DNA from 3 places in the Mesorhizobium sp. M1142 genome. Region 3 is predicted to be linked to each of the others. Evidence: predicted binding sites of a transcription regulator. Region 3 holds the regulator's gene; each other region holds the start of a gene.
The links. Region 3 encodes PhoB, which activates phosphate uptake and scavenging genes when phosphate is short. Its sites were predicted from a motif close to TGTCATNNANCTGTCAT; they were not measured.
Positions count from the first base shown of each region.

Region 1: the regulator PhoB is predicted to act here: its motif matches at 2,266-2,282, upstream of NKH42_RS10165 (PhoX family protein).
Region 2: the regulator PhoB is predicted to act here: its motif matches at 3,567-3,583, upstream of NKH42_RS08965 (ceramide glucosyltransferase).

Region 1 covers NZ_JAMYMK010000005.1:5,116-12,971, reverse strand. Annotated here, with positions in the region: gene NKH42_RS10185 (SulP family inorganic anion transporter) at 1-328, opposite strand, end outside; gene NKH42_RS10180 (helix-turn-helix domain-containing protein) at 509-778, opposite strand; gene NKH42_RS10175 (phosphatase PAP2 family protein) at 1,093-1,794, opposite strand; gene NKH42_RS10170 (hypothetical protein) at 1,809-2,147, opposite strand; gene NKH42_RS10165 (PhoX family protein) at 2,350-4,356, shown strand; gene NKH42_RS10160 (GNAT family N-acetyltransferase) at 4,461-5,141, opposite strand; gene NKH42_RS10155 (MarR family winged helix-turn-helix transcriptional regulator) at 5,141-5,629, opposite strand; gene NKH42_RS10150 (ABC transporter permease) at 5,764-6,525, opposite strand; gene NKH42_RS10145 (ABC transporter ATP-binding protein) at 6,540-7,466, opposite strand; gene NKH42_RS10140 (cytochrome ubiquinol oxidase subunit I) at 7,730-7,856, shown strand, end outside.
Region 2 covers NZ_JAMYMK010000004.1:107,924-115,779, reverse strand. Annotated here, with positions in the region: gene NKH42_RS08975 (2'-deoxycytidine 5'-triphosphate deaminase) at 1-799, opposite strand, end outside; SAM riboswitch at 935-1,012, shown strand; gene NKH42_RS08970 (O-succinylhomoserine sulfhydrylase) at 1,082-2,272, shown strand; gene NKH42_RS08965 (ceramide glucosyltransferase) at 2,308-3,462, opposite strand; gene apaG (Co2+/Mg2+ efflux facilitator ApaG/CorD) at 3,691-4,083, shown strand; gene NKH42_RS08955 (Hsp33 family molecular chaperone) at 4,090-5,100, opposite strand; gene argF (ornithine carbamoyltransferase) at 5,263-6,174, opposite strand; gene NKH42_RS08945 (aspartate aminotransferase family protein) at 6,189-7,388, opposite strand; gene NKH42_RS08940 (GcrA family cell cycle regulator) at 7,744-7,856, shown strand, end outside.
Region 3 covers NZ_JAMYMK010000003.1:254,149-262,004, forward strand. Annotated here, with positions in the region: gene pstS (phosphate ABC transporter substrate-binding protein PstS) at 586-1,644, shown strand; gene pstC (phosphate ABC transporter permease subunit PstC) at 1,704-2,693, shown strand; gene pstA (phosphate ABC transporter permease PstA) at 2,697-3,548, shown strand; gene pstB (phosphate ABC transporter ATP-binding protein PstB) at 3,545-4,348, shown strand; gene phoU (phosphate signaling complex protein PhoU) at 4,381-5,088, shown strand; gene phoB (phosphate regulon transcriptional regulator PhoB) at 5,105-5,794, shown strand; gene NKH42_RS07655 (ROK family protein) at 5,804-7,048, opposite strand; gene xylF (D-xylose ABC transporter substrate-binding protein) at 7,333-7,856, shown strand, end outside.

The DNA.
Region 1 (7,856 bases), on a different contig from region 3:
CGCCAACCCGCGCCACCGTCGCCGCCACAAGCACAACGAAGGCGCCGGCCGGGCCGCCGATCTGGAAACGGCTGCCGCCAAGCGCCGAGACCAGGAATCCGCCAATGATCGAGGTGTAGAGCCCGCGCTCCGGCGTCACGCCTGAAGCAATGGCAATTGCCATCGACAACGGCAGCGCAACGATGGCGACAGTCAGCCCGGCGATGGCATCCGCCTTGAAATGCGTGAGCGTGTAGCCCTCGCGCAGCACCGTCACCAGCTTCGGGGTGAACAGTTCGGAAAATGTCGGCCGCGCCGGTTGATGCACTGCCCGCTGCGTCTGATCCATCGAGTGCCTTCCGCATGAAACCAAGGAGCGGCGGGATCGTCGGCAGGACTGTCGGCGGTCGCCGTCGCGACTTGGAGCGGCGTGCGTCCAAATAGGCGCACAGATACGCCCCAACACTTTTGACCCGCGCATCGGACTATCCGAAAATCGAATTTGATTTTCGGCGATGCGGCAGTAGCGTCAGCCTTGCGGGTTCTGCGGCGTGACAGGCTTGAGGCGAACGCCCCTGCCGCCACGCTCGCTCGCCTGGTTCTCGCCGATCAGCTCGACCCCGGCCTCTTCAAGGGCCTGGATGACCCTCATCAGCGTATCGACCACGCCCCGGACCACGCCGTCGCTCGCTTCCATGCGCTGAATGGTTGGAAGCGAAACCCCGGCGCGCTCGGCGAGGGTCTTCTGATCGATGCCGGCCAGCGCCCTCGCGGCACGCATCTGCGCGGCAGTGATCATCGGTCAAAACCCCGTCTGAGTTCTGCAGTATCACGTATAATACCTTCATAATGATGGGTCAAACATCATCTTGCATATGTGAAACATGCAACAGTCTTTGCCAGCCGGTGCGCTGGCATGCTACAAACCTCGACATCGTTAGGCGGGACATCCATTGCGGTACCGATTTCACAGGTACGACCTTAAAAGGGATGAGCAGGTGAAGACATTCAAAGCGTTGGCGACCTCGACAGTCTTGCTGTCGATGGTTTTCCTGCTGGCAGGCTGCGGACATGGCCTGATCAACAGGCTGATTTGAAGTAGTCCGGCCGACGTCAGGTGCCGTCGGCCCGCCCTAGCCATCGCTGCAGCAATCGTGCCGCCAGCCAGCACAGCATCGCCCAGGCAAAGCCGGCGCACCAGCCGGCCAGCACGTCGGACGGCCAGTGGACGCCGAGATAGATGCGGCTGATGCCGACCAGCACCGTCGTCAGCACCGCCAGCACGAGCACATAGATCTTCGTTGTGCGCCCGGGCAAAAACCGTGCCGCCATGCTGCCCAGCGTCAAATACGTCACCGCCGACAGCATGGCGTGGCCGCTCGGAAACGAAAGCGATGCCACATCGGCGAGATGCGAGACCAGATCGGGGCGCGGCCGGTCGATATCGAATTTCAGCACGCTTGACAGGAGCTGGCCGCCCGCCACTGCGACGAACATGAGAAGCGCCGCGCCTGGCCTGCGGATAAGGAGCAGATAGACGATCATTGCTGCCGTGATCAGCACCAGTACGCTGGCGCTGCCGAGGCTGGTGACGTCGCGCATCGCTCCTTCCAGCCACGCCGGTCCGATCGGATTGTCGGGCTGGCCGGCCTTGCGGAAGGCAAGCAGGATTTCGGTGTCGAAGGCATGCGGCGTGGTCGCCCGCGCCAGCTCCATCAGTTCTTCGAACCCCCACAGCCCGCCGGCAATGACCAGCCCGGCCAGCAGAACCGGGAACTCCAGCCAGTTGCGCAGTCTGCTTGCAATCTTCTTCATCGGCCCGATCGCAGCTACAGCCTTTGCAGATAGGGCCCGAGCGTGATCAGCGCCACAGCTGCGATGGCAAGCACAATGCCGGTTGCCTGCAAGGCATTGACGCGCTCGCCGAAGAAGACCAGCGCCACCACATTCACCGACACCAGCTGGATCACCGCCGACAGGCTGAACGACACCGACATGCCGAATTCACGGATCAGCCTCAGCATGATCAGATTGCCCAGCGAATAGAGCGCCAACGTCAGCACGATCTTGCCGAGGCTCGGCGCCAGCCCCCACTGTTTTGCGGCCATGGCCGCCAGCAGAAAGATCACCGTCGAAACGCAGAGCTGCCCAAGTCCCCAGAAACTCACTTTTGTTCCTCCCGATGCGGTCCCTACGCGCCTGCCGCAGCTCTTGTTTCCGAAGCGCCGGTCGCGGTCAAGCGGGGCTGATGTTGGATACGAAATCGCAGGTGGCAATTAGCCGGCATGTCATCAAACTGTGACCTGCCGGTAATACCGGATTGGCCAGGCAACACGCTCCAGCAATCCATCCAGCCAGAGGCAGGCCCCCATGACTGAACAGCGCTCGACCGAACATCGCACCCCTGACGCCCATTTCCGCACCAGCCTGCTCGAGGAAAACGATGGGCCAGGAGCCAATCCCACCGACAACCGCACCATGGGTGAGATCATCGCCGCGCGGTTCTCGCGCCGCGGCTTCCTCAAGGGCTCGCTTGCCGTCTCGGCCATAGCCGCTACCGTTAGCCCGCTGGCGCTGATCGCCGCCGACAACGCCCGCGCCGCCGAAGGCTCCGCTTTCGCTTTCGACGAGCTCGAGGCCGGCATCGACGACAAGCATCACGTCGCACCTGGCTATGACGCCGACGTGCTGCTGCGCTGGGGCGATCCCCTGTTCGCCGATTCGCCGGAATTCGATCCGACAAAACAGTCGGCGGAAGCCCAGGCCAGACAATTCGGCTACAACAACGACTATGTCGGTTATATCCCGATCGGCGGCTCGGCCGAGCATGGCCTGCTGGTCGTCAACCACGAATACACCAATCCGCATCTGATGTTCCCGGGCCTCGTCACCATCGTCGATGGCAAAGCCAAGCAGGCGCCCCTCAGCAAGGAGCAAGTCGATGTCGAGATGGCCGCGCATGGCGGCACCATTGTCGAGATCCGCAAAGAAGCCGGCAAATGGCAGGTCGTGCGCGACGGCAAGCTCAACCGCCGCATCACCTCCAACACCGAGATGGCACTGTCGGGTCCCGTCGCCGGCCACGACCGCGTCAAGACCAGCGCCGACCCGAGCGGCACGAAGGTCATCGGCACCCTCAACAACTGCGCCGGCGGCGTCACGCCGTGGGGCACCTATGTCATGGCCGAGGAGAACATCCACGGCTATTTCTCGGGCGAGCTGCCGCAGAGCCATAACGAGGCGGCCAATTACAAGCGCCTCGGCATTCCCGAAGGCGCCTATGAATGGGCGGCGCATCACGACCGTTTCGATATCGGCAAGGAGCCGAACGAGCCGAACCGCTTCGGCTGGATCGTCGAGGTCGACGTCCAGGATCCGACGTCGGTGCCGAGGAAGCGCACCGCCATGGGCCGCTTCAAGCATGAGGGCGCAGAATCGATCGTCGCCAAGGATGGCCGTGTCGTCTTCTACCTCGGCGACGACGAGCGCTTCGACTATGTCTATAAGTTCGTCACCACAGGCAAGTTCAATCCGGACGATCGCGCCGCCAACATGAATTTGCTCGACGACGGCACCTTGCATGTCGCCAAGTTCGCCGAGGACGGTTCAATCGAATGGCTGCCGATCGTCTTCGGCCAGGGACCGCTGACAGCGGCAAACGGCTTTGCCAGCCAGGCCGACGTGCTGATCGAGACGCGCCGTGCCGCCGACCTGCTTGGCGCCACCAAGATGGACCGCCCGGAAGACATCCAGCCCAATGCCGCCAATGGCAAGGTCTATGTCATGCTGACCAACAATTCGAAGCGCAAGGCCGACCAGGTCGACGCCGCCAATCCGCGCGCCGAAAACGCCTTTGGCCATATCATTGAGATCGTCGAGGATGGCGGTGATTTCGCTGCGACCAAGGGCAAGTGGGAAATCCTGCTGAAATGCGGCGATCCCGCCGTGGCCGAAATCGGCGCCACCTTCTCCACCGCAACCACTGCCAATGGCTGGTTCGGCATGCCGGACAATTGCGCGGTCGATTCGGCCGGCCGCCTCTGGGTTGCTACCGACGGCCAGGGCCCGAAGGCCACAGGCCGCACCGACGGCCTGTGGGCGGTCGACACGGAAGGCCCGGCGCGGGCGACCTCAAAGCTGTTCTTCCGTGTGCCGATCGGCGCCGAAATGTGTGGTCCCCTGTTTGCGCCGGACGACCAGACTGCTTTCGTTGCCGTCCAGCATCCAGGCGACGGTGGCGAGGACTGGGAGGCTTTTGGGCGTCCCTCCTATTATGAGGATTTGTCGACCCGCTGGCCTGACTTCAAGCCGGACATGCCGGTGCGCCCGGCGGTCGTTGCCATCACCAGGCAAGGCGGCGGCAAGATCGCGGTCTGAGACGCAGGAAGGCCTTGCAGTCTCGAGGAAGGATTTCGGTGGATGCGAAATCCTTCCTTTCCTGATATGGGATGCATCCATGCTGCGCATCATGCGCCGACTAATCATTCGGTGCGCTGAACCACGGCCACATTCATTGTGCTTCGCAACCTGAAGCCAATGGACTCGTATAGTCTGATGGCCGTGGCGTTGCTGGCATAGGCGTGGAGATAGGGAACTTCGCCGCGCGCCACTATCCGGTTTGCCACGAACAGGGACAGCAGCTTGCCTAGGCCACCGCCGCGAAATTCCGGATGTGAGCACACCCCGCTGAGTTCGGTATAGCCAGGTTGCTTCATGCGCTCGCCGGCCATTGCCACAAGTCTGCCCTCGATTTTCACGCCCCAAAAATCGCCCAGGCTCAAGGCTTCGAGCGTGAATGGGCCAGGCTTGGTGAGCAATGCCAGGGCGAGCATCTCAGCCGCATCGTCTCGGGTCAGATGTTGCACACGTTGGTCAGACACGGTTTGCAACGGCCGCTCGGCAATCATTTGAACCCCGGCTGCGGTCGAAGTCGCAAAAAGCCCCGCGGGCAGAGCAATGGCGTCCGACTGAAGCAGAATGACACTCTCGCCCGCGGAGACAAGCTGTTCGAGCGTCCGCAGGCTTTCCGCGTCGTCGGCGCCAGTGGCGGCGAATGGAACGATCGACGGCCGATACTGCCTGGCGAGGTCATTACCTTGCGCGAACGCCCGATGTCGCGTCTGAAGTGCGCTCCAGATAGGGCGGTCGAGCAGGTGTCTCATTACGCCGCGCCCTCCGGATTTTTCACTCGACGGTCGAGAGGAGCCGCGGCGAGGCCGTCCTCGATGGCGGTCAGCTGCTCAAGAAGCGGCCCCGAAAGATCCGCGCACAAATCCGCAACGGCGTTTTCGATGCGCGGCCAGACCTCGCGCTTTGCGACATCGACCAGCCGCCGGCCGTCCCGAGTGAGAGAGACAATCCTGCGCCGCTGGTCATCGGTCGACTGACTGACCTCGAGCAATCCCAGTCCGGCCAGAAGCGAGACGCTTCGCGTTATACCTGGCTGCGCGATGCCGAGCGATTGCGCCAGTTCCCCGACAGGCAGCGGGCCCAGCCTGTCGAGCGCGGCCAGCAGTGGGTACTGGCTCGCCTGAACCGGAACATCCAGCCGGTCGAGCAGGCGCTGCGCCTCCGCTTGCAGTTGCTCGCCTATACGCTTCATCCTGCTGCCCAGGCACAAGAAGCCAAGCGATCGTGTGATGTCTTCCATAAACCAATCCGTCTCGCGAAAAACAATAACATGATATATAACAAAACATGAAGATCAAGGGCATCGTCGCAAGGGCTGCACTCAGCGCTGTTTCCGTTGACTGATAAGGCTGCTTTGCCTGGCAGGCCAGTCGATCAGTTGCGCAGCCGGTAGCCGGTCCTGAAGATCCAGGCGACGATTGCTATGCAGACGAGCAGGAAAACAACCGTCATGCCGAGGCTGACGCCGACCGAAACGTCGGACTTGCCGTAAAAACTCCAGCGGAAGCCACTGACCAGGTAGACGACCGGGTTGAACAGCGTCACCGTGCGCCAGATGCCCGGCAGCATGTTGATCGAATAGAAGCTGCCGCCGAGGAAGGTCAGCGGCGTGATGATCAGCAGCGGCACCAGCTGCAGCTGCTCGAAGCTCTTCGCCCAGATGCCGATGATGAAGCCGAACAGGCTGAAGGTCACCGCCGTCAGCACCAGGAAGGCGAGCATCCAGAACGGATGCTCGATGTGAAGCGGCACGAACAGCGAGGCCGTCGCCAGGATGATCAGGCCAAGCACGATCGACTTTGTCGCCGCACCCCCGACATAGGCGATGACGATCTCCAGATAGGACACAGGTGCCGACAGCAATTCGTAGATCGAGCCGACGAATTTCGGAAAATAGATGGCGAAAGAAGCGTTGGAGATCGACTGCGTCAGCAGCGACAGCATGATCAGCCCCGGCACGATGAAGGCGCCGTAGCTGATGCCGTCGATCTCGGTGATGCGTGAGCCGATGGCCGAGCCGAAGACGACGAAATAGAGCGACGTCGAAATGACCGGCGAAACAATGCTCTGCAGCACCGTGCGAAGGGCGCGCGCCATCTCCACCCGATAGATCGCCCATACCGCATGAAGGTTCATGACCGCGCGCGGGTTCATGCCGGTTTCCTCACCAGATTGACGAAGATCTCCTCGAGCGAGCTGTTTTCCGTGTCGATGTCGCGGAACTGGATGCCGGCCGCCTCGAGCTCGCGGATCAACGAGGCGACGCCCGGCCGTTCGCTCTGGTTGTCATAAGTATAGGTCAGCTGCCCGCCATCCGGCGAAAGCTCCAGCGCGTAGCGCGAAAAGGCGTCGGGAACGGTGGCCAGGGGACTGCGCAGTTCCAGCACAAGCCGCTTGCGGCCGAGCTTGCGCATCAGCTCGGCCTTGTCCTCGACCAGCACGATCTCGCCGCGGTTGATGACGCCGACGCGGTCGGCCATCGCCTCCGCTTCTTCGATGTAGTGCGTGGTCAGGATGATGGTGACGCCGTCTTCGCGCAGCCGGCGCACCATAGCCCACATGTCCTGGCGCAGCTCGACATCGACGCCTGCCGTCGGTTCGTCGAGGAACAGGATGCGCGGCTCGTGCGACAACGCCTTGGCAATCATCAGCCGGCGCTTCATGCCGCCGGACAGCGTGATCGCCTTGGCGTCCTTCTTGTCCCAGAGCGACAGGTCGCGCAGCACTTTTTCGACGAACGCCTTGTCCGCCGGTTTGCCGAACAGGCCGCGGCTATAGTTGACCGTCGCCCACACGCTCTCGAAGGCGTCGATGGTCAGTTCCTGCGGAACCAGCCCGATCAAGCTGCGCGCCGCGCGGTAGTCGCGGTTGATGTCATGGCCGTCGACGGTGACGGAACCCGACGAACGGTTGACGATGCCGCAGACGATCGAGATCAGCGTCGTCTTGCCGGCGCCGTTCGGACCGAGCAGCGCAAAGATCTCGCCGCGCACTATATCGAGATTGATCTCCTTCAGCGCCTTGAAGCCGGTGGCGTAGGTCTTGGTGACCCCGGAAATCGAGATGATCGGCTGCATGGCTGAAAACGGCTGCTTGAAACAGAGTTGTTGATTTAATCCGCTGAATGTCGGTTCGCAAATCCGGATGTCAATGCCGCTCCTGACAGTTCTGGACATCGAGGTTTGCCGGAATAGGCGACACCTGCCAGGTCGTCCAGCCAAATTCCATGCAAAAACAGATTCACCGACACTGCGGCGTTCCGCCTCGCGGCGGGACGCCGCTTTGACCGTCCCGCGCATGAAGCCTATCCTTGTACAAACAAGCAGCAGCCGGAGCCGCCATGGACCCGCTCATTCTGTCGCGCATTCAGTTCGGCGCGAACATTTCGTTCCACATCCTGTTCCCGGCGATCACCATCGCGCTCGGCTGGGTGCTGCTGTTCTTCAAGCTCCGCTACAACGCGACAG
Region 2 (7,856 bases), on a different contig from region 3:
GTGGCGGCACATGGACCGCCTCGCGCGACACCAAGATGTAGAATTCGTCCGGATCGAGCACCAGCTCGCCGGCGCCGCTTTTGTAGAGCGGCTCCCAGAAATCGACGACATCCTGCGCGGCGCGCTTGTCGACGTCGACCAGGCCGGTGTGGTGCTTGCCGCGATAGCCGACCAGCCCGTCCTTGTCGCCGTCGAGATCGATCGACAGCGCGATTCCGCCGCCTGAGATGTTGGGTGGTTCGGTGGCGACCAACATTTCGGCGCGGTGCAACTCGTGCAGCTCGCTTTCCGACAAGAGCGCATTGCCGGTGCGGAACCTGATCTGCGACAGCCGCGAGCCGGTCCGCACGATGATCGGGAAAGTGCGCGGGCTGACCTCCAGATAGAGCGGGCCTTCATAGCCAGCGGCGATCTTGTCGAACTCGTGGCCACGGTCGGTCATTACGCGGGTGAAGATATCGAGCCGTCCGGTCGAGCTTTTCGGGTTGGCGGAGGCGGAAATATGGGCGGGCAGCGCCAGGCTTTCGAGCAGCGGCACGATGTAGACGCAGCCGGTTTCCAGCACCGCACCTTCGGCGAGGTTGATCTCGTGCAGCTTCAGCCGGTCGAGCTTGTCGACAACCCTGTGGTCCGGGCCGGGCAAGAAGGAAGCACGCACTCGCCAGGCCTTGTCGCCGAGCCTGAGGTCAAGGCTGGCCGGCTGGATCTGATCGGCATCGAGCATGCGCGGCGATTTCAGCGCGCCCGTCTGGAACAGCTCGGAAATATGCTGATCGGGAAGAATGCCTGTCTGCCGCAAGGGTCTGGCTCCGTTCGAAGGCCGGGCGAGGTCTTGTTCTGTCGCAGGTCCGACCGTGGACGCCTTTGGCACCTGCTTGGTACAACCCTCTTAATCATGCCGGCAATTGACGCAAGCGTGGCGCGGGTCTAAAGCTCGTTATCCCGTGGTGATTTGGCCGGTCGGCTTGCAGCCACGTTAAACAAGTCGCTAAAGGACCGTCGGCCGCAAGGCCATATGGACCGGTTGCGACTTTCGCGGCCGGTTTTTTGTTGTTTGGACCAATTTTGGTGTTTGGATGGAATGATGACCAAGAAGCGCGACTGGAAGCCTCAGACCGCACTCGTGCATGCCGGGACGCTGCGTTCCGGCTTCGGCGAGACCTCCGAGGCGATGTATCTCACCCAAGGCTATGTCTACGAGACGGCGCAAGCGGCGGAGGCCCGCTTCAAGGGCGAGGAGCCGGGCTTCATCTATTCGCGCTATGCCAATCCGACGGTCGACATGTTTGAGAAACGCATGTGCGCGCTGGAAGGAGCCGAGGACGCGCGCGCGACGGCATCCGGCATGGCGGCGGTGACGGCAGCACTGCTGTGTAGCGCCAAGGCGGGCGACCATATCGTGGCGGCGCGCGCGCTGTTCGGCTCCTGCCGCTGGGTGATCGAGACGCTGGCGCCGAAATACGGCATTGAGGCAACGCTGGTCGACGGCACCGACATCGCCAATTGGGAAAAGGCGGTCAAGCCAAACACCAAACTGTTTTTCCTGGAAAGCCCTACCAATCCAACGCTGGAGGTAGTCGACATTGCCGCCGTCGCGGCACTTGCCAATTCGATCGGCGCCAGGCTGATCGTCGATAATGTCTTCGCTACGCCCTTGCAGCAGAAACCCCTGCAGCTCGGCGCCCACATCGTCGTCTATTCGGCCACGAAGCATATTGACGGCCAGGGGCGTTGTCTTGGCGGCATCGTTCTGTCGGACAAGAAATGGATCGACGAGAATCTGCATGACTATTTCCGCCACACCGGCCCCAGCCTCTCGCCCTTCAATGCCTGGACGCTGCTGAAAGGCCTGGAGACGCTGCCGCTACGCGTACGCCAGCAGACGGAAAGTGCCGGCCGCATCGCGGATTTCCTGGCCGAGCGCCCGCAAATCGCCCGCGTCATCTATCCCGGCCGCGCCGACCACCCGCAAGCGGCCGTGGTCAAGAAGCAGATGTCAGGCGGCTCGACGCTGATTTGCTTCGATGTGAAGGGCGGCAAGCAGGCGGCCTTTGCCTTCCAGAACGCACTCGACGTCGTGCTGATTTCCAACAATCTCGGCGACGCCAAGAGCCTGATCACCCATCCGGCGACGACCACACACAAGAACTTGACTGATGAAGCCCGCGCCGAGCTCGGCATCGGACCGGGAACGCTCAGGCTGTCAGTCGGCCTTGAGGACGCCGACGACCTGCTCGAAGACATCGAGCAGGCACTGAGAGTTGCCGGATAAGGGCGGGCCGAACAGAGGCAGCGGGGACGTGCCGATCAGGCGCCGGACGGGGTCTCTTCCAGCTCCGCGACAGTCTTTGTCTGGATAGTCATCACGTTGCCGCGCCAGTCGACGGCGCCGCTCAGCCATCCGCGCGCCCAAATGGCGGGAAGCATCAGGTCTCGTGCCATCATCGCCGGGATCGTGCGCGGCGACAGGTGCCATCCCTTGGCCGAGGCCAAGGCGCATTCCGGCAGGTAGGCCGCGACCAGCACGGCGATGGCGGTTGCCGGCAGGCTGACGCCGGCGTCAGCCGCAGCGATCAGTGCAAGCACTAGCGGCGGTGCCGCGCCGATCAGGATTTCGGGGGCAAAGAACAGTGCAAAGGTGACGCGGCGCAGCCGCGCCCAGCGCGCCTGCCGTGACCAGATCTCGCCAAGCGTGCGCCGGCCGAGCGGCTGTTCGAAGGGAGAGGCGACAAGATTGACCCGCAGTCCGAGCCCATTGACCAGCTTGGTCGCGGCGGCGTCCTCGGCGATCTCGGCGGCAAGCGCGCGGATGCCGCCATTGGCATCGAGCATTGGCTTGTTCCACAACATGCTCTTACCCTGGGCGAAGCCGAGGCCGAGCGCCTCTCCAGCGTACTGCCAGCGTGCCTGCAGCGTGTTGAGAAAGGCGCATTCGACCTCCCCCCAGAAGCCGTCCGGCCGCGAGCCGATCGGCGTCGAGCAGACGAGGCCAGTGTCGTGCCGCCACGCCGCCATCAGGTACTGGACGTAGTCGCTCGGCATAAGCACGTTGGAATCGGCAAGGATGACCCAGCGATAACGCGCCGCCTCCCAACCCTTCACGCAATTGTTGAGTTTTGGATTGCCGCTGATGCGGTCGTCACCGACCAGAAGGCGGGCGCGAATAGCTGGAAAGCGCGCCATTGCGGCGGTGATCGGCTTGACCACCGGGTCGTCGGCATGGGCGACACAGAAGATGAGTTCGTAGCGCGGCCAGTCGAGTGAGAAGGCGCGCTCCAGCGTCTCTTCGGCAAACGGCTCGACGCCGCGCGCCGGGATGACGATCGATACCGGCGGCGCGTTGGCCGCGGGCGGTGCAATACTGGCTGGTCGCTTCAGCTTCTGCGAAGCTAACAGGATGCTGGCGAGATTTGAAAGAAGGAGGGCTATGGAAAGGAGGGCGGCTGCGTATGTCGGTTCCATCGAGATCTGGTCACTCCAGAAATGCCGGCCGCATGACAGCCGTTTTCAACAATTCGACAGAACGCTGAGTCGTCCGGCACAAGCCTGCACACCATCATTGTCATGTGTCACTCAAATGACATTGTTTTTCGGCACCTGCGCTTGAGATCGGGCAAGAAGATGCTGCGCATCGTTGACCAAACTGCGCTGAGCATCGAAAGTTCCATCTACATTGCTTTGGAGCAGTTTATGTACAGCGCCGTCACCCGCAACATCGAAGTGCAGGTCAGGCCGTTCTATCTGGAGGATCACTCCGATCCGCCGCAAAACCGCTATGTCTGGGGCTACCAGGTGACCATCGACAATCAGTCGGATGAGTTCGTGCAGCTTCTTTCACGCTACTGGCACATCACCGACGGTACCGGCAAAGTCGAGGAAGTGCGCGGCACCGGGGTCGTCGGCGAGCAACCCGGACTCAACCCCGGCGACAGCTATCAGTATACGTCCGGATGCCCGCTCTCGACCCCGTCCGGCATCATGGTCGGGCACTACACAATGCGCAACAAGCGGGGCGAGACGTTCGACGTCGCCATCCCCGCCTTCTCGCTCGATTTGCCGGGCACGCGGCGCACCGTCAATTGAGGGCCGTCATCCAGCCGCTGCAAACTCCGCCGGGTCGAAGTCATATTGCTTCGAGCAGAATTCGCAGGCGACGTGAATGCTGCCATCCTCGGTGCTGTCCCTGATCTCCTCGGCGGAAAAGCCTTCGAGAATGCCGCGGATCTTCTCCCTCGAGCATGAGCACTGGTCGGCGACCGGCACGCCGCCGAACACGCGGACGCCATGCTCGTGGAAAAGCCGGTAAAGCAGCCGTTCGGCGCCGATCGTCGGATCGATCAGCTCGGTCGGTTCAATGGTACCAAGCAGCGCCAGCAGCTCCTGCCAGGAATTGTCGGTCGGGTCATGGATTTCCTCACGCGGATCGCCGTCGCCACCGGGAAGGTCGGGTACGCGCATACGCTCCGCCGACTGCGGCAGGAATTGCGCCAGCAGGCCACCGGCCCGCCATTGCTCGCGGGCACCGCCGACGCCGGGCGTCAGAAGCTTGGCAACCGAAAGGCGGAGGTCCGTCGGAATCTGCTCCGACTGGCGGAAATAGGTGCGTGCGGCATCTTCCAGTGTGACGCCGTCGAGCTGGACGATGCCCTGGTAGCGCTGCGTGTGAGCGCCCTGGTCAATGGTCAGCGCCAGGACGCCGCTGCCGAGCAGCGTCTGCGGTGACGTCTCGCCGGCAGAAGTCAAAGCCTGCAGCCGGTCGGCATCGAAGCGGGCATAAGCGCGCAGCGCGTGCGGCGTGGAGAAATCGGCGACCAGCATGTCGACCGGCCCGTCGGTGCGGGTCTGCAGAATGAACTTGCCCTCGAATTTCAGCGAAGTTCCGAGCAGTACCGTCAGCACACAGGCTTCGGCCAGGAGCCGGGCGACCGGCTCGGGATAGTCGTGGCGGCTGAGAATGGCGTCGAGCATCGGCCCGAGCTGGACGGTGCGGCCGCGCACGTCGAGCGGGCCGACCTCGAACGGCAAGACATGATCGTCGCCGGCGTAGCCGAATTCGCCGAGCTTGGGTTTATGTTCAGCCAATTGATGAGTTTCCAACATGACAAAGCTCCGGGGCGCGGCGATGCCGCCCTCCGGGGCGCATGCGACGAGACGCGCTCGATTTGCGTGATGCGCCTGAGATAGGCACCACCCACTCCCGGATCAAGGCGGCCCGGATCAAGGCGGCGCAGATCAGGCCGGCCCGGATCATCGCGGCCCGTATCAAGCGCCCAGGCACCAGGCCAGGACCGCCTTCTGGGCATGGAGCCGGTTCTCGGCCTCATCGAACACCACAGAATGCGGTCCGTCGATGACCTCGTCGGTAACCTCCTCACCGCGATGCGCCGGCAGACAGTGCATGAACAGCGCGTCCGGCTTGGCTTTCGCCATCAGTGCCGCATTGACCTGATAGGGCAGGAAGACATTGTGGCCGCGGGCACGGTGCTCCTGGCCCATCGACACCCAGCAGTCGGTGACGATGCAGTCGGCCTCGTGAACGGCCTCCTCGGGCGAGCGGGTGAATTTCAGCTTGCCGCCATTGGCTTTCGACCAGTCGACATGCTTCTGAGCCGGTTCGCTGCCCTCGGGCACGGCGACGTTCAGCTTGAATTGGAACCGCGCAGATGCCTCCAGGAGCGAATGCAGCACGTTGTTGCCGTCGCCGGTCCAGGCGATCGTCTTGCCGGCCACCGGACCGCGGTGCTCTTCGAAGGTCATGATGTCGGCCATCAGCTGGCAGGGATGGGTCTCGTCGGTCAGCCCGTTGATGACGGGGACCGTAGCGTTTTCCGTCAGTTCCAACAGCCGGTCATGCGAGGTGGTGCGGATCATGATGGCATCGACATAGCGCGACAGCACCTTGGCCGTGTCGGCAATGGTCTCCGAGCGGCCAAGCTGCATCTCGGTGCCGGTCAGCATGATCGTCTCGCCACCCAACTGCCGCATGCCGACGTCGAACGATACGCGCGTGCGCGTCGACGGCTTGTCGAAGATCATCGCCAGCACCTTGCCTTCGAGCGGCTTGCTGCGTTCTCCGGCCTTGAGCCTTGCCTTTCGCACAGCTGCGTCGTCGAGCATGAAGCGCAGATCGCCTTCGGAAACGGCAGAAAGATCGGTAAAATGGCGAAGGGACATCAGGAATTCCAGGATTACTTCGCAGCGGCAGCGACGATGGCATCCGCCAGGCTCTTGGCGCCGGCACGAATGCGCTCGAGCGCCTCGTGGATCTCGGCGTCAGTGACGGTGAGAGGCGGCAGCAGGCGGATAACGTTGTCGCCGGCCGGAACCGTCAAGAGATGCTGGTCACGCAGTGCCACCGTGACCTTGGTGTTGGGCATCGCGCATTTAAGCCCAAGCATCAGGCCGGTGCCCCTGATGCTTTCGATAACATCCGGAAATTCGTCGGCGACACCGGCGAGCCCCTGCTTCAACAGCAGCGCCTTGCGCCGGACGTCCTCGAGAAAGCCGTCTTCCAGCACCACGTCGAGCACGGCGTTGCCGACCGCCATCGCCAGCGGATTGCCGCCGAAGGTGGTGCCGTGCACGCCGGCGGTCATGCCGACCGCCGCCTGGTCGGTGGCGAGGCAGGCACCCATCGGGAAGCCGCCGCCGATGCCCTTGGCCACCGCCATCAGGTCGGGGGTGACGCCCGCCCATTCATGCGCAAACAGCTTTCCGGTGCGGCCGACGCCGCATTGGACCTCGTCGAAAATCAGAAGCAGTCCGTGCTGATCGCAGAGCTGCCTGAGCCGCTTCAGCGATTGTGTCGGCACTTGCCTGATACCGCCCTCGCCTTGCACCGGCTCGATCAGGATCGCCGCGGTTTCAGGCGTGATCGCCTTTTCGGCTGCATCCACATCGTCGAAGCCGACCTGGTCGAAGCCGTCGACCTTGGGACCGAAACCTTCCAGGTATTTGTACTGGCCGCCGGCGGCGATGGTCGCCAGGGTACGGCCGTGGAAGGCGCCTTCGAAGGTGATTGTGCGGTATCGCTCGGGATGGCCCTTGACGAAGTGGTAGCGCCGCGCCGTCTTGATGGCGCATTCGAGCGCCTCTGCGCCGGAATTGGTGAAAAACACCTTGTCGGCGAAGCTGGCGTCGGCCAGCCGCTCGCCGAGCCGGCTCTGTCCCGGAATCTCGTACAGATTGGAGACGTGCCAGAGCTTGGCGGCCTGCTCGGTGAGGGCCGCGACCAAATGCGGATGGCTGTAGCCCAATGAATTGACGGCGATCCCGCCGGCGAAATCGAGATATCGCTCGCCCTTATCGGTGACCAGCCAGGTGCCTTCACCGTGGTCGAAAGCCAGGGGTGCGCGAACAAAGGTCTCGAAAAGCGCCGAACCGCTCATTATATGCGTCTCCGGAACCGGAAAAATCAAAAAGCCGCCAAAGCGGCGGCCCTTGTGGCTTATCGTGTTTTTCGGCCGTGAAGTCAACGAAAAGGTCGCGCAAGGACGTGCGGCAAGCCCTCCAGCATAACGCCGGCTCATAAGCGACCGGGCAAGTTGGGGAAAACCGAAAAAACCGATTCGTGTTGGCCTTGGGACTCTTGTCACCGAGTCAGCGCATAAGGTAATTGTAGTAGAGAAATAACTAGATTTCGTGCGGCGGACCTAATCACCCGATATATGTGGTGTCTGCCCGGCAGAAGCCGGGTCGGGAATGGATTCCGATTGCCGCACGTTTCAGCAGGAGCGCGGTCTCATGAACTGGACTGACGAGCGAGTCGAACTTCTCAGAAAATTGTGGTCGGAGGGCCTCAGCGCCAGCCAGATCGCCGCACAGCTTGGCGGGGTCAGCCGCAATGCCGTCATCGG
Region 3 (7,856 bases):
GAGTAGATACCGTGAAGTAGAAGTCGTCGCGCTTCCCGTCGAAGGCCTTGCTCGAAGATCGAGCGCCGAGTCGGGCGCGAATGGGGATCCAGCGCGAGTTAGAAACTTGCGATTCGTCAACGCTTCCAGCGTAAGGCCATGGTGCGATCGCACCATACCAAAGCCGCGCTCAGTGGCGACAATGGGATGTTCGAAGTTCCGCTCCTCCAGTTACGGGCGGGAGCAGCGACCGCCGGCAAGAAACAGGGTCAGATTTACCCCAACGGACCTGTTTCGGCGATGGCGCGGCCATGACACGTTCTGGCTGCATGCAACGCGCTCCCGTCCGGTTTTTTTCTTTTAAAGCCGGTGGCTGCGATCGCCGAGCCGACGATGCCGGCCGGAAATCACGCAAGCTGCTGATTCCAGCGGCAAACCGCGGCCCATGCCGACAAAGCCCGCGGCCGCTCCTTCTTAACCCGGCTGGACGACGTTACCGGAGCGACATGAAACTGTCATGCGACTGTAATAATCGGGGGCTATTGGCCTCAGCGGGCGCCGGAGGAATGGCGCCGAGAGACCATATTCCGAACAGGAGCAGGCCACATGAGACATTTCATCCGCTCGGCGGCCGTTGCGATTGCAATGGCGGCGACGACCACCCTCACTCTGTCCGCCGCGCTCGCCGCGGACATCTCCGGCGCCGGCGCCACCTTCCCCTACCCGATCTATGCGAAGTGGGCCGACACCTACAAGAAAGACACCGGCGTTGGCCTCAACTACCAGTCGATCGGTTCCGGCGGCGGTATCAAGCAGATCAAGGCCAAGACCGTTACCTTCGGCGCTTCGGATGCGCCGCTCAAGGGCGACGAGCTTGAAGCGTCCGGACTGGCTCAGTTCCCGATGGTGATGGGCGGCATCGTTCCGGTCGTCAATCTCGAAGGCATCAAGCCGGGCGAGTTGGTTCTCGACGGCCCGACGCTGGCCGACATCTTCCTCGGCAAGATCACGAGCTGGGATGACGAGGCGATCAAGAAGCTCAATCCCGACGTCAAGCTGCCTTCGCAAGCGATCGCGGTCGTTCACCGTTCCGATGGTTCGGGCACGACGTTCAACTTCACCTATTACCTCGGCGACGTCAGCGCGGACTGGAAAGAAAAGGTTGGCGTCGACAAGGCCGTGGAATGGCCGGTCGGCATCGGCGCCAAAGGCAATGAGGGCGTTGCCAACAACGTCTCCCAGACCGGCGGCGCGATCGGTTATGTCGAATACGCCTACGCCAAGCAGAACAAGCTCACCCACACCGACATGATCAACAAGGACGGCAAGAAGGTCGAGCCCACCGCAGCCGCGTTCTCGGCGGCAGCGGCCAATGCCGACTGGAGCTCGCAGCCGGGCTATGGGGTGATCCTCGCCAATGAGCCGGGCGCCGAGTCCTGGCCGATGACGGCGGCGACGTGGATCCTCCTGTATAAGAAGCCGGACGACGCCGCGACCACCGGCGAAGCGCTCAAATTCTTCGCCTGGGCGTATGACAAGGGCGACGAGATGGCCGGCGAGCTGGACTACGTTCCGATGCCCGACAAGGTGGTTGAGAGCGTCAAGGCCATGTGGGCCAAGGAAGTCGTCGGCGACGATGGCAAGCCGCTCTACTCGGCTATGTAATCTCCTCCAGGGAGGGCGTCGACGGCGCCCTCCCTGTTGCCTTTAATCGCGAGGACCCAATGACCATCGCTTCCGATGCCATGCCATCATCTGCAGCAGCCCGGGCCAGGGACGCTACGGTGCGGCGCTTCGCGCTCACAGATGCCATATTTCGCGGACTCACCCGCGCTTCCGCAATCCTTGTGCTGGTCATCCTCGGCGGTGTCGCGATCTCGCTGTTTGCCGGCTCATGGCAGGCGCTGTCGTCCTTCGGCTTTTCTTTCCTGACGACTGAGAGCTGGAATCCGGTCACGGAAAAATTTGGCGCACTGGCGCCGATCTACGGCACCCTGGTAACGGCGGCCATCGCCATCCTGATCGCGGTTCCGATCGGCATCGGCATTGCGATCTTTCTCACCGAGCTCTGCCCGCGCCCGCTCAGGCGCCCGATCGGCATAGCGGTCGAGCTATTGGCCGGCATTCCCTCGATCATCTATGGTATCTGGGGCCTGTTCGTGTTCGCGCCATTCCTGCAGACGACGATACAGCCCTTCATCATCAACATCTTCCACGGCGTGCCGGGACTATCCAGCCTTTTCGCCGGCCCTCCTTACGGCATCGGCCTTCTGACCTCGGCGCTGATCCTCGCCATAATGGTGTTGCCCTTCATCACCTCGATCACCAAGGATGTCTTCGATACGGTGCCGGCGGTGCTGAAGGAATCGGCCTACGGCATCGGTTGCACGACCTGGGAAGTGACCCGGCGCGTGGTCATTCCCTATACCCGCATCGGCATCATGGGCGGCGTCATGCTTGGCCTCGGCCGGGCACTCGGCGAAACCATGGCGGTGACTTTCGTCATCGGCAACGCGCATCGCATCAGTGCCTCCCTGTTCGCACCGGGCACGACGATTTCGGCGACCATCGCCAATGAATTTACCGAGGCCGACGGCGACCTCTACACCTCCTCGCTGGTCGCGCTCGGCCTGATCCTGTTCGTCATCACCTTCCTGATCCTTGCCGCCGCCCGCTATATGCTGATGCGGATCGACGCCCGTACGGGAGCCTGACCGATGTCGACATCCTCATCGCTCCACAGCCGCCGCAAAGCCAGGAATTCGGTGATGATGGCGCTTTGCGTCGTCGCCGCCGGCATCGGGCTTGCCTGGCTGGCGCTCATCCTCGGTGCGTTGGTCTATAAGGGCACAGCCGGGCTTTCGTTCGCGGTCTTCACCGAGATGACGCCACCACCGGGCGAGGCCGGCGGCCTGCTCAATGCCATCGCGGGCAGCCTGCTGATGACGATCATCGCCGTTGTCGTCGGCACGCCGATCGGCGTGCTGGCGGGAACCTACATGGCCGAGTATGGACGCTTTTCGCGCATCACCACCGTCGTCCGCTTCATCAACGACATCCTGTTGTCGGCGCCGTCGATCATCATCGGCTTGTTCGTCTATGAATTGATGGTGCGGCCAATGGGACATTTCTCGGCCATTGCCGGCGCCGTGGCGCTTGCCATCCTGGTCATTCCGGTGGTCGTGCGCACCACTGAAGACATGCTCAACCTGGTGCCGAACGCGTTGCGTGAAGCCGGTGCCGCGATCGGCGCGCCGCGCTGGGTGGTGATCCGTTCGGTCGCCTACCGCGCCGCATTGTCCGGCATCGTCACCGGCATATTGCTGGCGATAGCACGCATTTCCGGCGAGACGGCGCCGCTGCTCTTCACCGCGCTCAACAACCAGTTCTGGAGCAGCAATATCAACGCGCCGATGGCCAGCCTGCCGGTGACCATCTTCCAGTTCGCTCTCAGCCCTTACGAGGAATGGCAGCAACTGGCGTGGACCGGCGCACTCATAATCACCCTGACGGTTCTGGGCTTGAGCATCCTCGCCCGCAGCCTTACCGGACGCAGAGAGGACAGATGACACAGATGTTGTCCCCGGACATGACGATGACCGAAACGGTCACCGAGAAGACGAAGATCGAGGTCAAGAACCTCAACTTCTACTACGGCCAGAGCAAGGCGCTGAAGGACATCAGCCTGTCGCTGCCCGAGCGCAGCGTCACGGCCTTCATCGGCCCTTCGGGTTGCGGGAAATCGACGCTGCTGCGCGTCTTCAACCGCATCTACGAGCTCTACCCGAAACAGACCGCCGAGGGCCAGGTGCTGCTCGACGGCAAGAACATTCTCGACCGGTCGCAGGATCTCAACCTCCTCAGGACAAAGATCGGCATGGTATTCCAGAAGCCGACGCCGTTCCCGATGTCGATCTACGAGAACATAGCCTTCGGCGTCAGGCTCTACGAGAATCTCGGCAAGTCCGAGATGGACGGCCGCGTCGAGCAAGCGTTGAAGCGGGCCGCGCTGTGGAGCGAGGTCAAGGACAAGCTAAACGCCAGCGGCTTGAGCCTGTCCGGCGGCCAGCAGCAGCGGCTCTGCATTGCCCGCACCGTGGCAGTGAAGCCGGAAGTCATTCTGCTCGACGAACCGGCTTCGGCCCTCGACCCGCTGTCGACGGCCAAGATCGAGGAACTGATCGACGAGCTGCAAGCCGACTACACGATCGTCATCGTCACCCACAACATGCAGCAAGCGGCGCGCGTGTCGCGCCAGACCGCCTTCATGTATCTGGGTGAACTGGTCGAGTTCGACCGGACCGAGAAGATATTCACGTCGCCCCGCGAGAAGCGCACGCAGGACTACATCACTGGCCGCTTCGGCTGAGCCGTTCCGATCATGCATATGAGGACAGGACCATGGGCGAACACACAGTCGCTTCTTTCGACGAGGATCTCGAGCAGATCAGCAAGCTGATCCGCGACATGGCCGACCTCGCCGGTTCGATGGTCGGCGGGGCGACCAAGGCCCTGTTGAATTCCGATAACGTGCTGGCGCAACGCGTCGTCTCCGACGACGCCATCATGGATGCGCGTCAACGCGAACTGGACGATCGCGCCATCACCCTGATCGCCAAGCGCCAGCCAATGGCTCACGATCTGCGCCATGTCGTCGGAGCGATCCGCATGGCCGGCGACCTCGAACGCATCGGCGACCTTGCCAAGAATATCGCCAAGCGTGTGAGCGCGGTCGGCCTCAGCGCCACGCCGCGCGACCTATCGCATTCCATCGATGCGATGGCGCAGCTAGTGCTCATCCAGGTGCAGGGCGTCATCGAGGAGTATGCTGCAGGCGATGCGGCCGCCTTGGCCAAGCTGCGCGCCGCCGACGAGCGTATCGACGTCAAATACACGTCCGTGTTCCGCGAGCTGTTAACCTACATGATGGAAGATCCGCGCAACATCACTGCTTGCACGCATCTGCTGTTCTGCGCCAAGAATCTCGAGCGGATCGGCGACCATGTCACCAACATCGCCGAAAATGCGTATTATGTGCTGACCGGCGAACAATTGCCGGTCAATCGTCCGAAGCAGGACGAAACGACAATGTCCGCGCCGGTGACATGATGGGGGTGCCCAGCCGATGATCGCACCACGCATAATGGTGGTGGAGGACGAGGAGCCGTTGGGCGTGCTGCTCCGCTACAATCTCGAATCCGAAGGCTACCAGGTCGAGGTGGTGACACGCGGCGACGAAGCCGAGATCCGTTTGCAGGAGAATGTGCCCGACCTTCTGGTGCTCGACTGGATGATACCGGCGGTTTCCGGCATCGAGCTCTGCCGCCGGTTGCGCGTGCGCCCCGAAACCGAGCGGCTGCCGATCATCATGCTGACCGCGCGCGGCGAGGAGAGCGATCGGGTGCGCGGTCTTTCGACCGGCGCCGACGACTATCTCGTCAAACCGTTTTCGACGCCGGAATTCATGGCCAGGGTCAAGGCGCTGCTGCGGCGCGCCAAGCCGGAAGTGCTGTCCAGCGTGCTGAAGGTCGGCGACATCGTGCTCGATCGCGAATCGCACAGGGTCTATCGCAAGAAGAGCGAAATCAGGCTCGGGCCGACCGAATTCCGGTTGCTCGAGTTCATGATGCGGCATCCGGGCCGCGTCTTCTCGCGTAGCCAGTTGCTCGATAATGTCTGGGGCGAGACGATCTACATCGACGAACGCACCGTCGACGTCCATGTCGGGCGGCTGCGTAAAGCCGTCAATAACGGCCGCATGCCGGATGTCATCCGCACCATCCGCGGTGCCGGCTATGCGATCAGGGAAGATTGACCCGCCTGGTCAGGCGACGTTCTTTCTGACGCCGGGCCTCATTTGCGCGCCCGGCGCGAAAATCTCCTGGTCGACGAAGCTTAACGCCCGCATCGCGCAGCCTTCGCGGATCAGCGGCAATTCGTTCGGCTCGGTATCGAAGGAGATCGAGCCCGAGTGCTGGCCGCCGGCGGTCTGGGCGATGGCCTTGCGCAAGGCCGGCTCGATCAGATCGAAGGCGGCGGCACTGGCGCCGACCATCGCGACCGGTGCCGGATCGATCAGCGCGAACAGCGAGCCGAGACCGAAACCCAGCGCTTCGCCGGCCTTGCGGTAGGCCTCGCGTTCCGGCCCATCCTTCTCGCGCGCGCGGGCGGCCAGCGCGCGCATGTCGGCGTCGCTGACGTCGGCGATAGGTTCGCTGTCTTCGCTCATCTGCCTGGCGTTGCGCCAGATGGCATAGTTGCCGGCATAGGCTTCGATGCAGCCGCGCCGCCCGCAACGGCAGAGCGCTCCGCCCGGACGATGGATCATGTGGCCAAATTCGCCGCCCGAGGAATGCGTCCCGGTGAACAGTTCGCCCTTCAGCACAAGCCCCATACCGATGCCATGCGAAAGCAGGATGGCGATGAAGTCGTCGCGATAGCGATCCGGATCGCGCCAGCGCAAAGCCACCGCCATCATATTGCAGTCGTTCTCCACCGTGGCCGGGATACCGAATTCGTCTTCCAGCATGTCGGCAAAGGCGATGTCGGTCTGCGGCGTGATCGGCGACCACAGCATGGCGCGTGCAGGGGAGTCGGTAATGCCCTGAATCGCCAGGGCGATGCGGGCGACACTGCGGGCGTCAAGGTCTGGGTCCTCGAGCCGGCGCCGGACGATGGCCATGCATTCGCGGATCAGCTCGTCGCGCGGCATGGTCAGCGTGTCCAGCCGGCGCTGTTCCTCGGCGACCACCTGTCCCGCATAGTCGATAATGGCGGCCGACAGGAAATTCAGTGACAACACCACGGTCAGCACCGCCGCCGCTTCCGGGTTGAGGGCGAGGCCGACCTGCGGACGACCGCGTTTCAACGAAACGGCCTCACTTGCCTTGCTCTCGGCGAGGATGCCTTCCCGTATCAGGTCGGAGGAGATCGCCGATATGGTTGAATGACTGAGGCCGGTGGTGGCTGCGATCTCCGTACGCGACGGCTGGCCGGCCCGGCGCACCGCCGAGATCACCATCGCCCGGTTGCGCCGGCGCAAATCGTCGTGGCGGATTCCGACCGACATCGTTTTGCTTTCCTCCCGGTTGCCGCGGCCGCTCATGAACCGGAAGCCGTCGGTAATGTCCGACAAATAGTGTCGGATGCGGCAAATAGTGTCAGATGCAGGTGGCGCTGTCATCGTTTATTCCGACGCTCGAAAAAACTCGCACAGTCATCAAAATCCATCACAATCGATGTTGACAGCAGCCGGAGATCGGGCCAGTATTTTTTCGAGGCTCGAAAAAATTAGAGCTTCTAAGCTGGTCGTTGAGCAATTGGTCACGCCGTACGCGGCGCAGGGAGGATATGATGAAGAAATTCACGACCGCCATTCTGGCGGGTGTCGCCATGACGCTGGCGCTGGCGTCGGTGGCGCAGGCGAAAGACAAGGTCATCGGCGTTTCCTGGTCGAACTTCCAGGAAGAGCGCTGGAAGACCGACGAGGCCGCAATGAAGGCGGCCATCGAGGCCGCCGGCGACAAGTATATTTCCGCCGACGCACAGTCCAACCCCGGCAAGCAGCTCACCGACGTCGAGAGCCTGATCTCGCAGGGTGCCAATGCGCTGATCATCCTGGCACAGGATGCCTCGGCCATCGGGCCGGCCGTGCAGAAGGCACTGGACGAAGGCATCCCGGTCGTCGGCTATGACCGGCTGATCGAGAACAAGGACGTGTTCTATCTGACCTTCGACAACAAGGAAGTCGGCCGCATGCAGGCCCGCGAAGTCTTCAAGGTGAAGCCGGAAGGCAACTACGTCTTCATCAAGGGTTCGGGTTCCGATCCGAATGCCGATTTCCTGTTTGCCGGTTCGATGGAGGTGCTGAAGGAGGC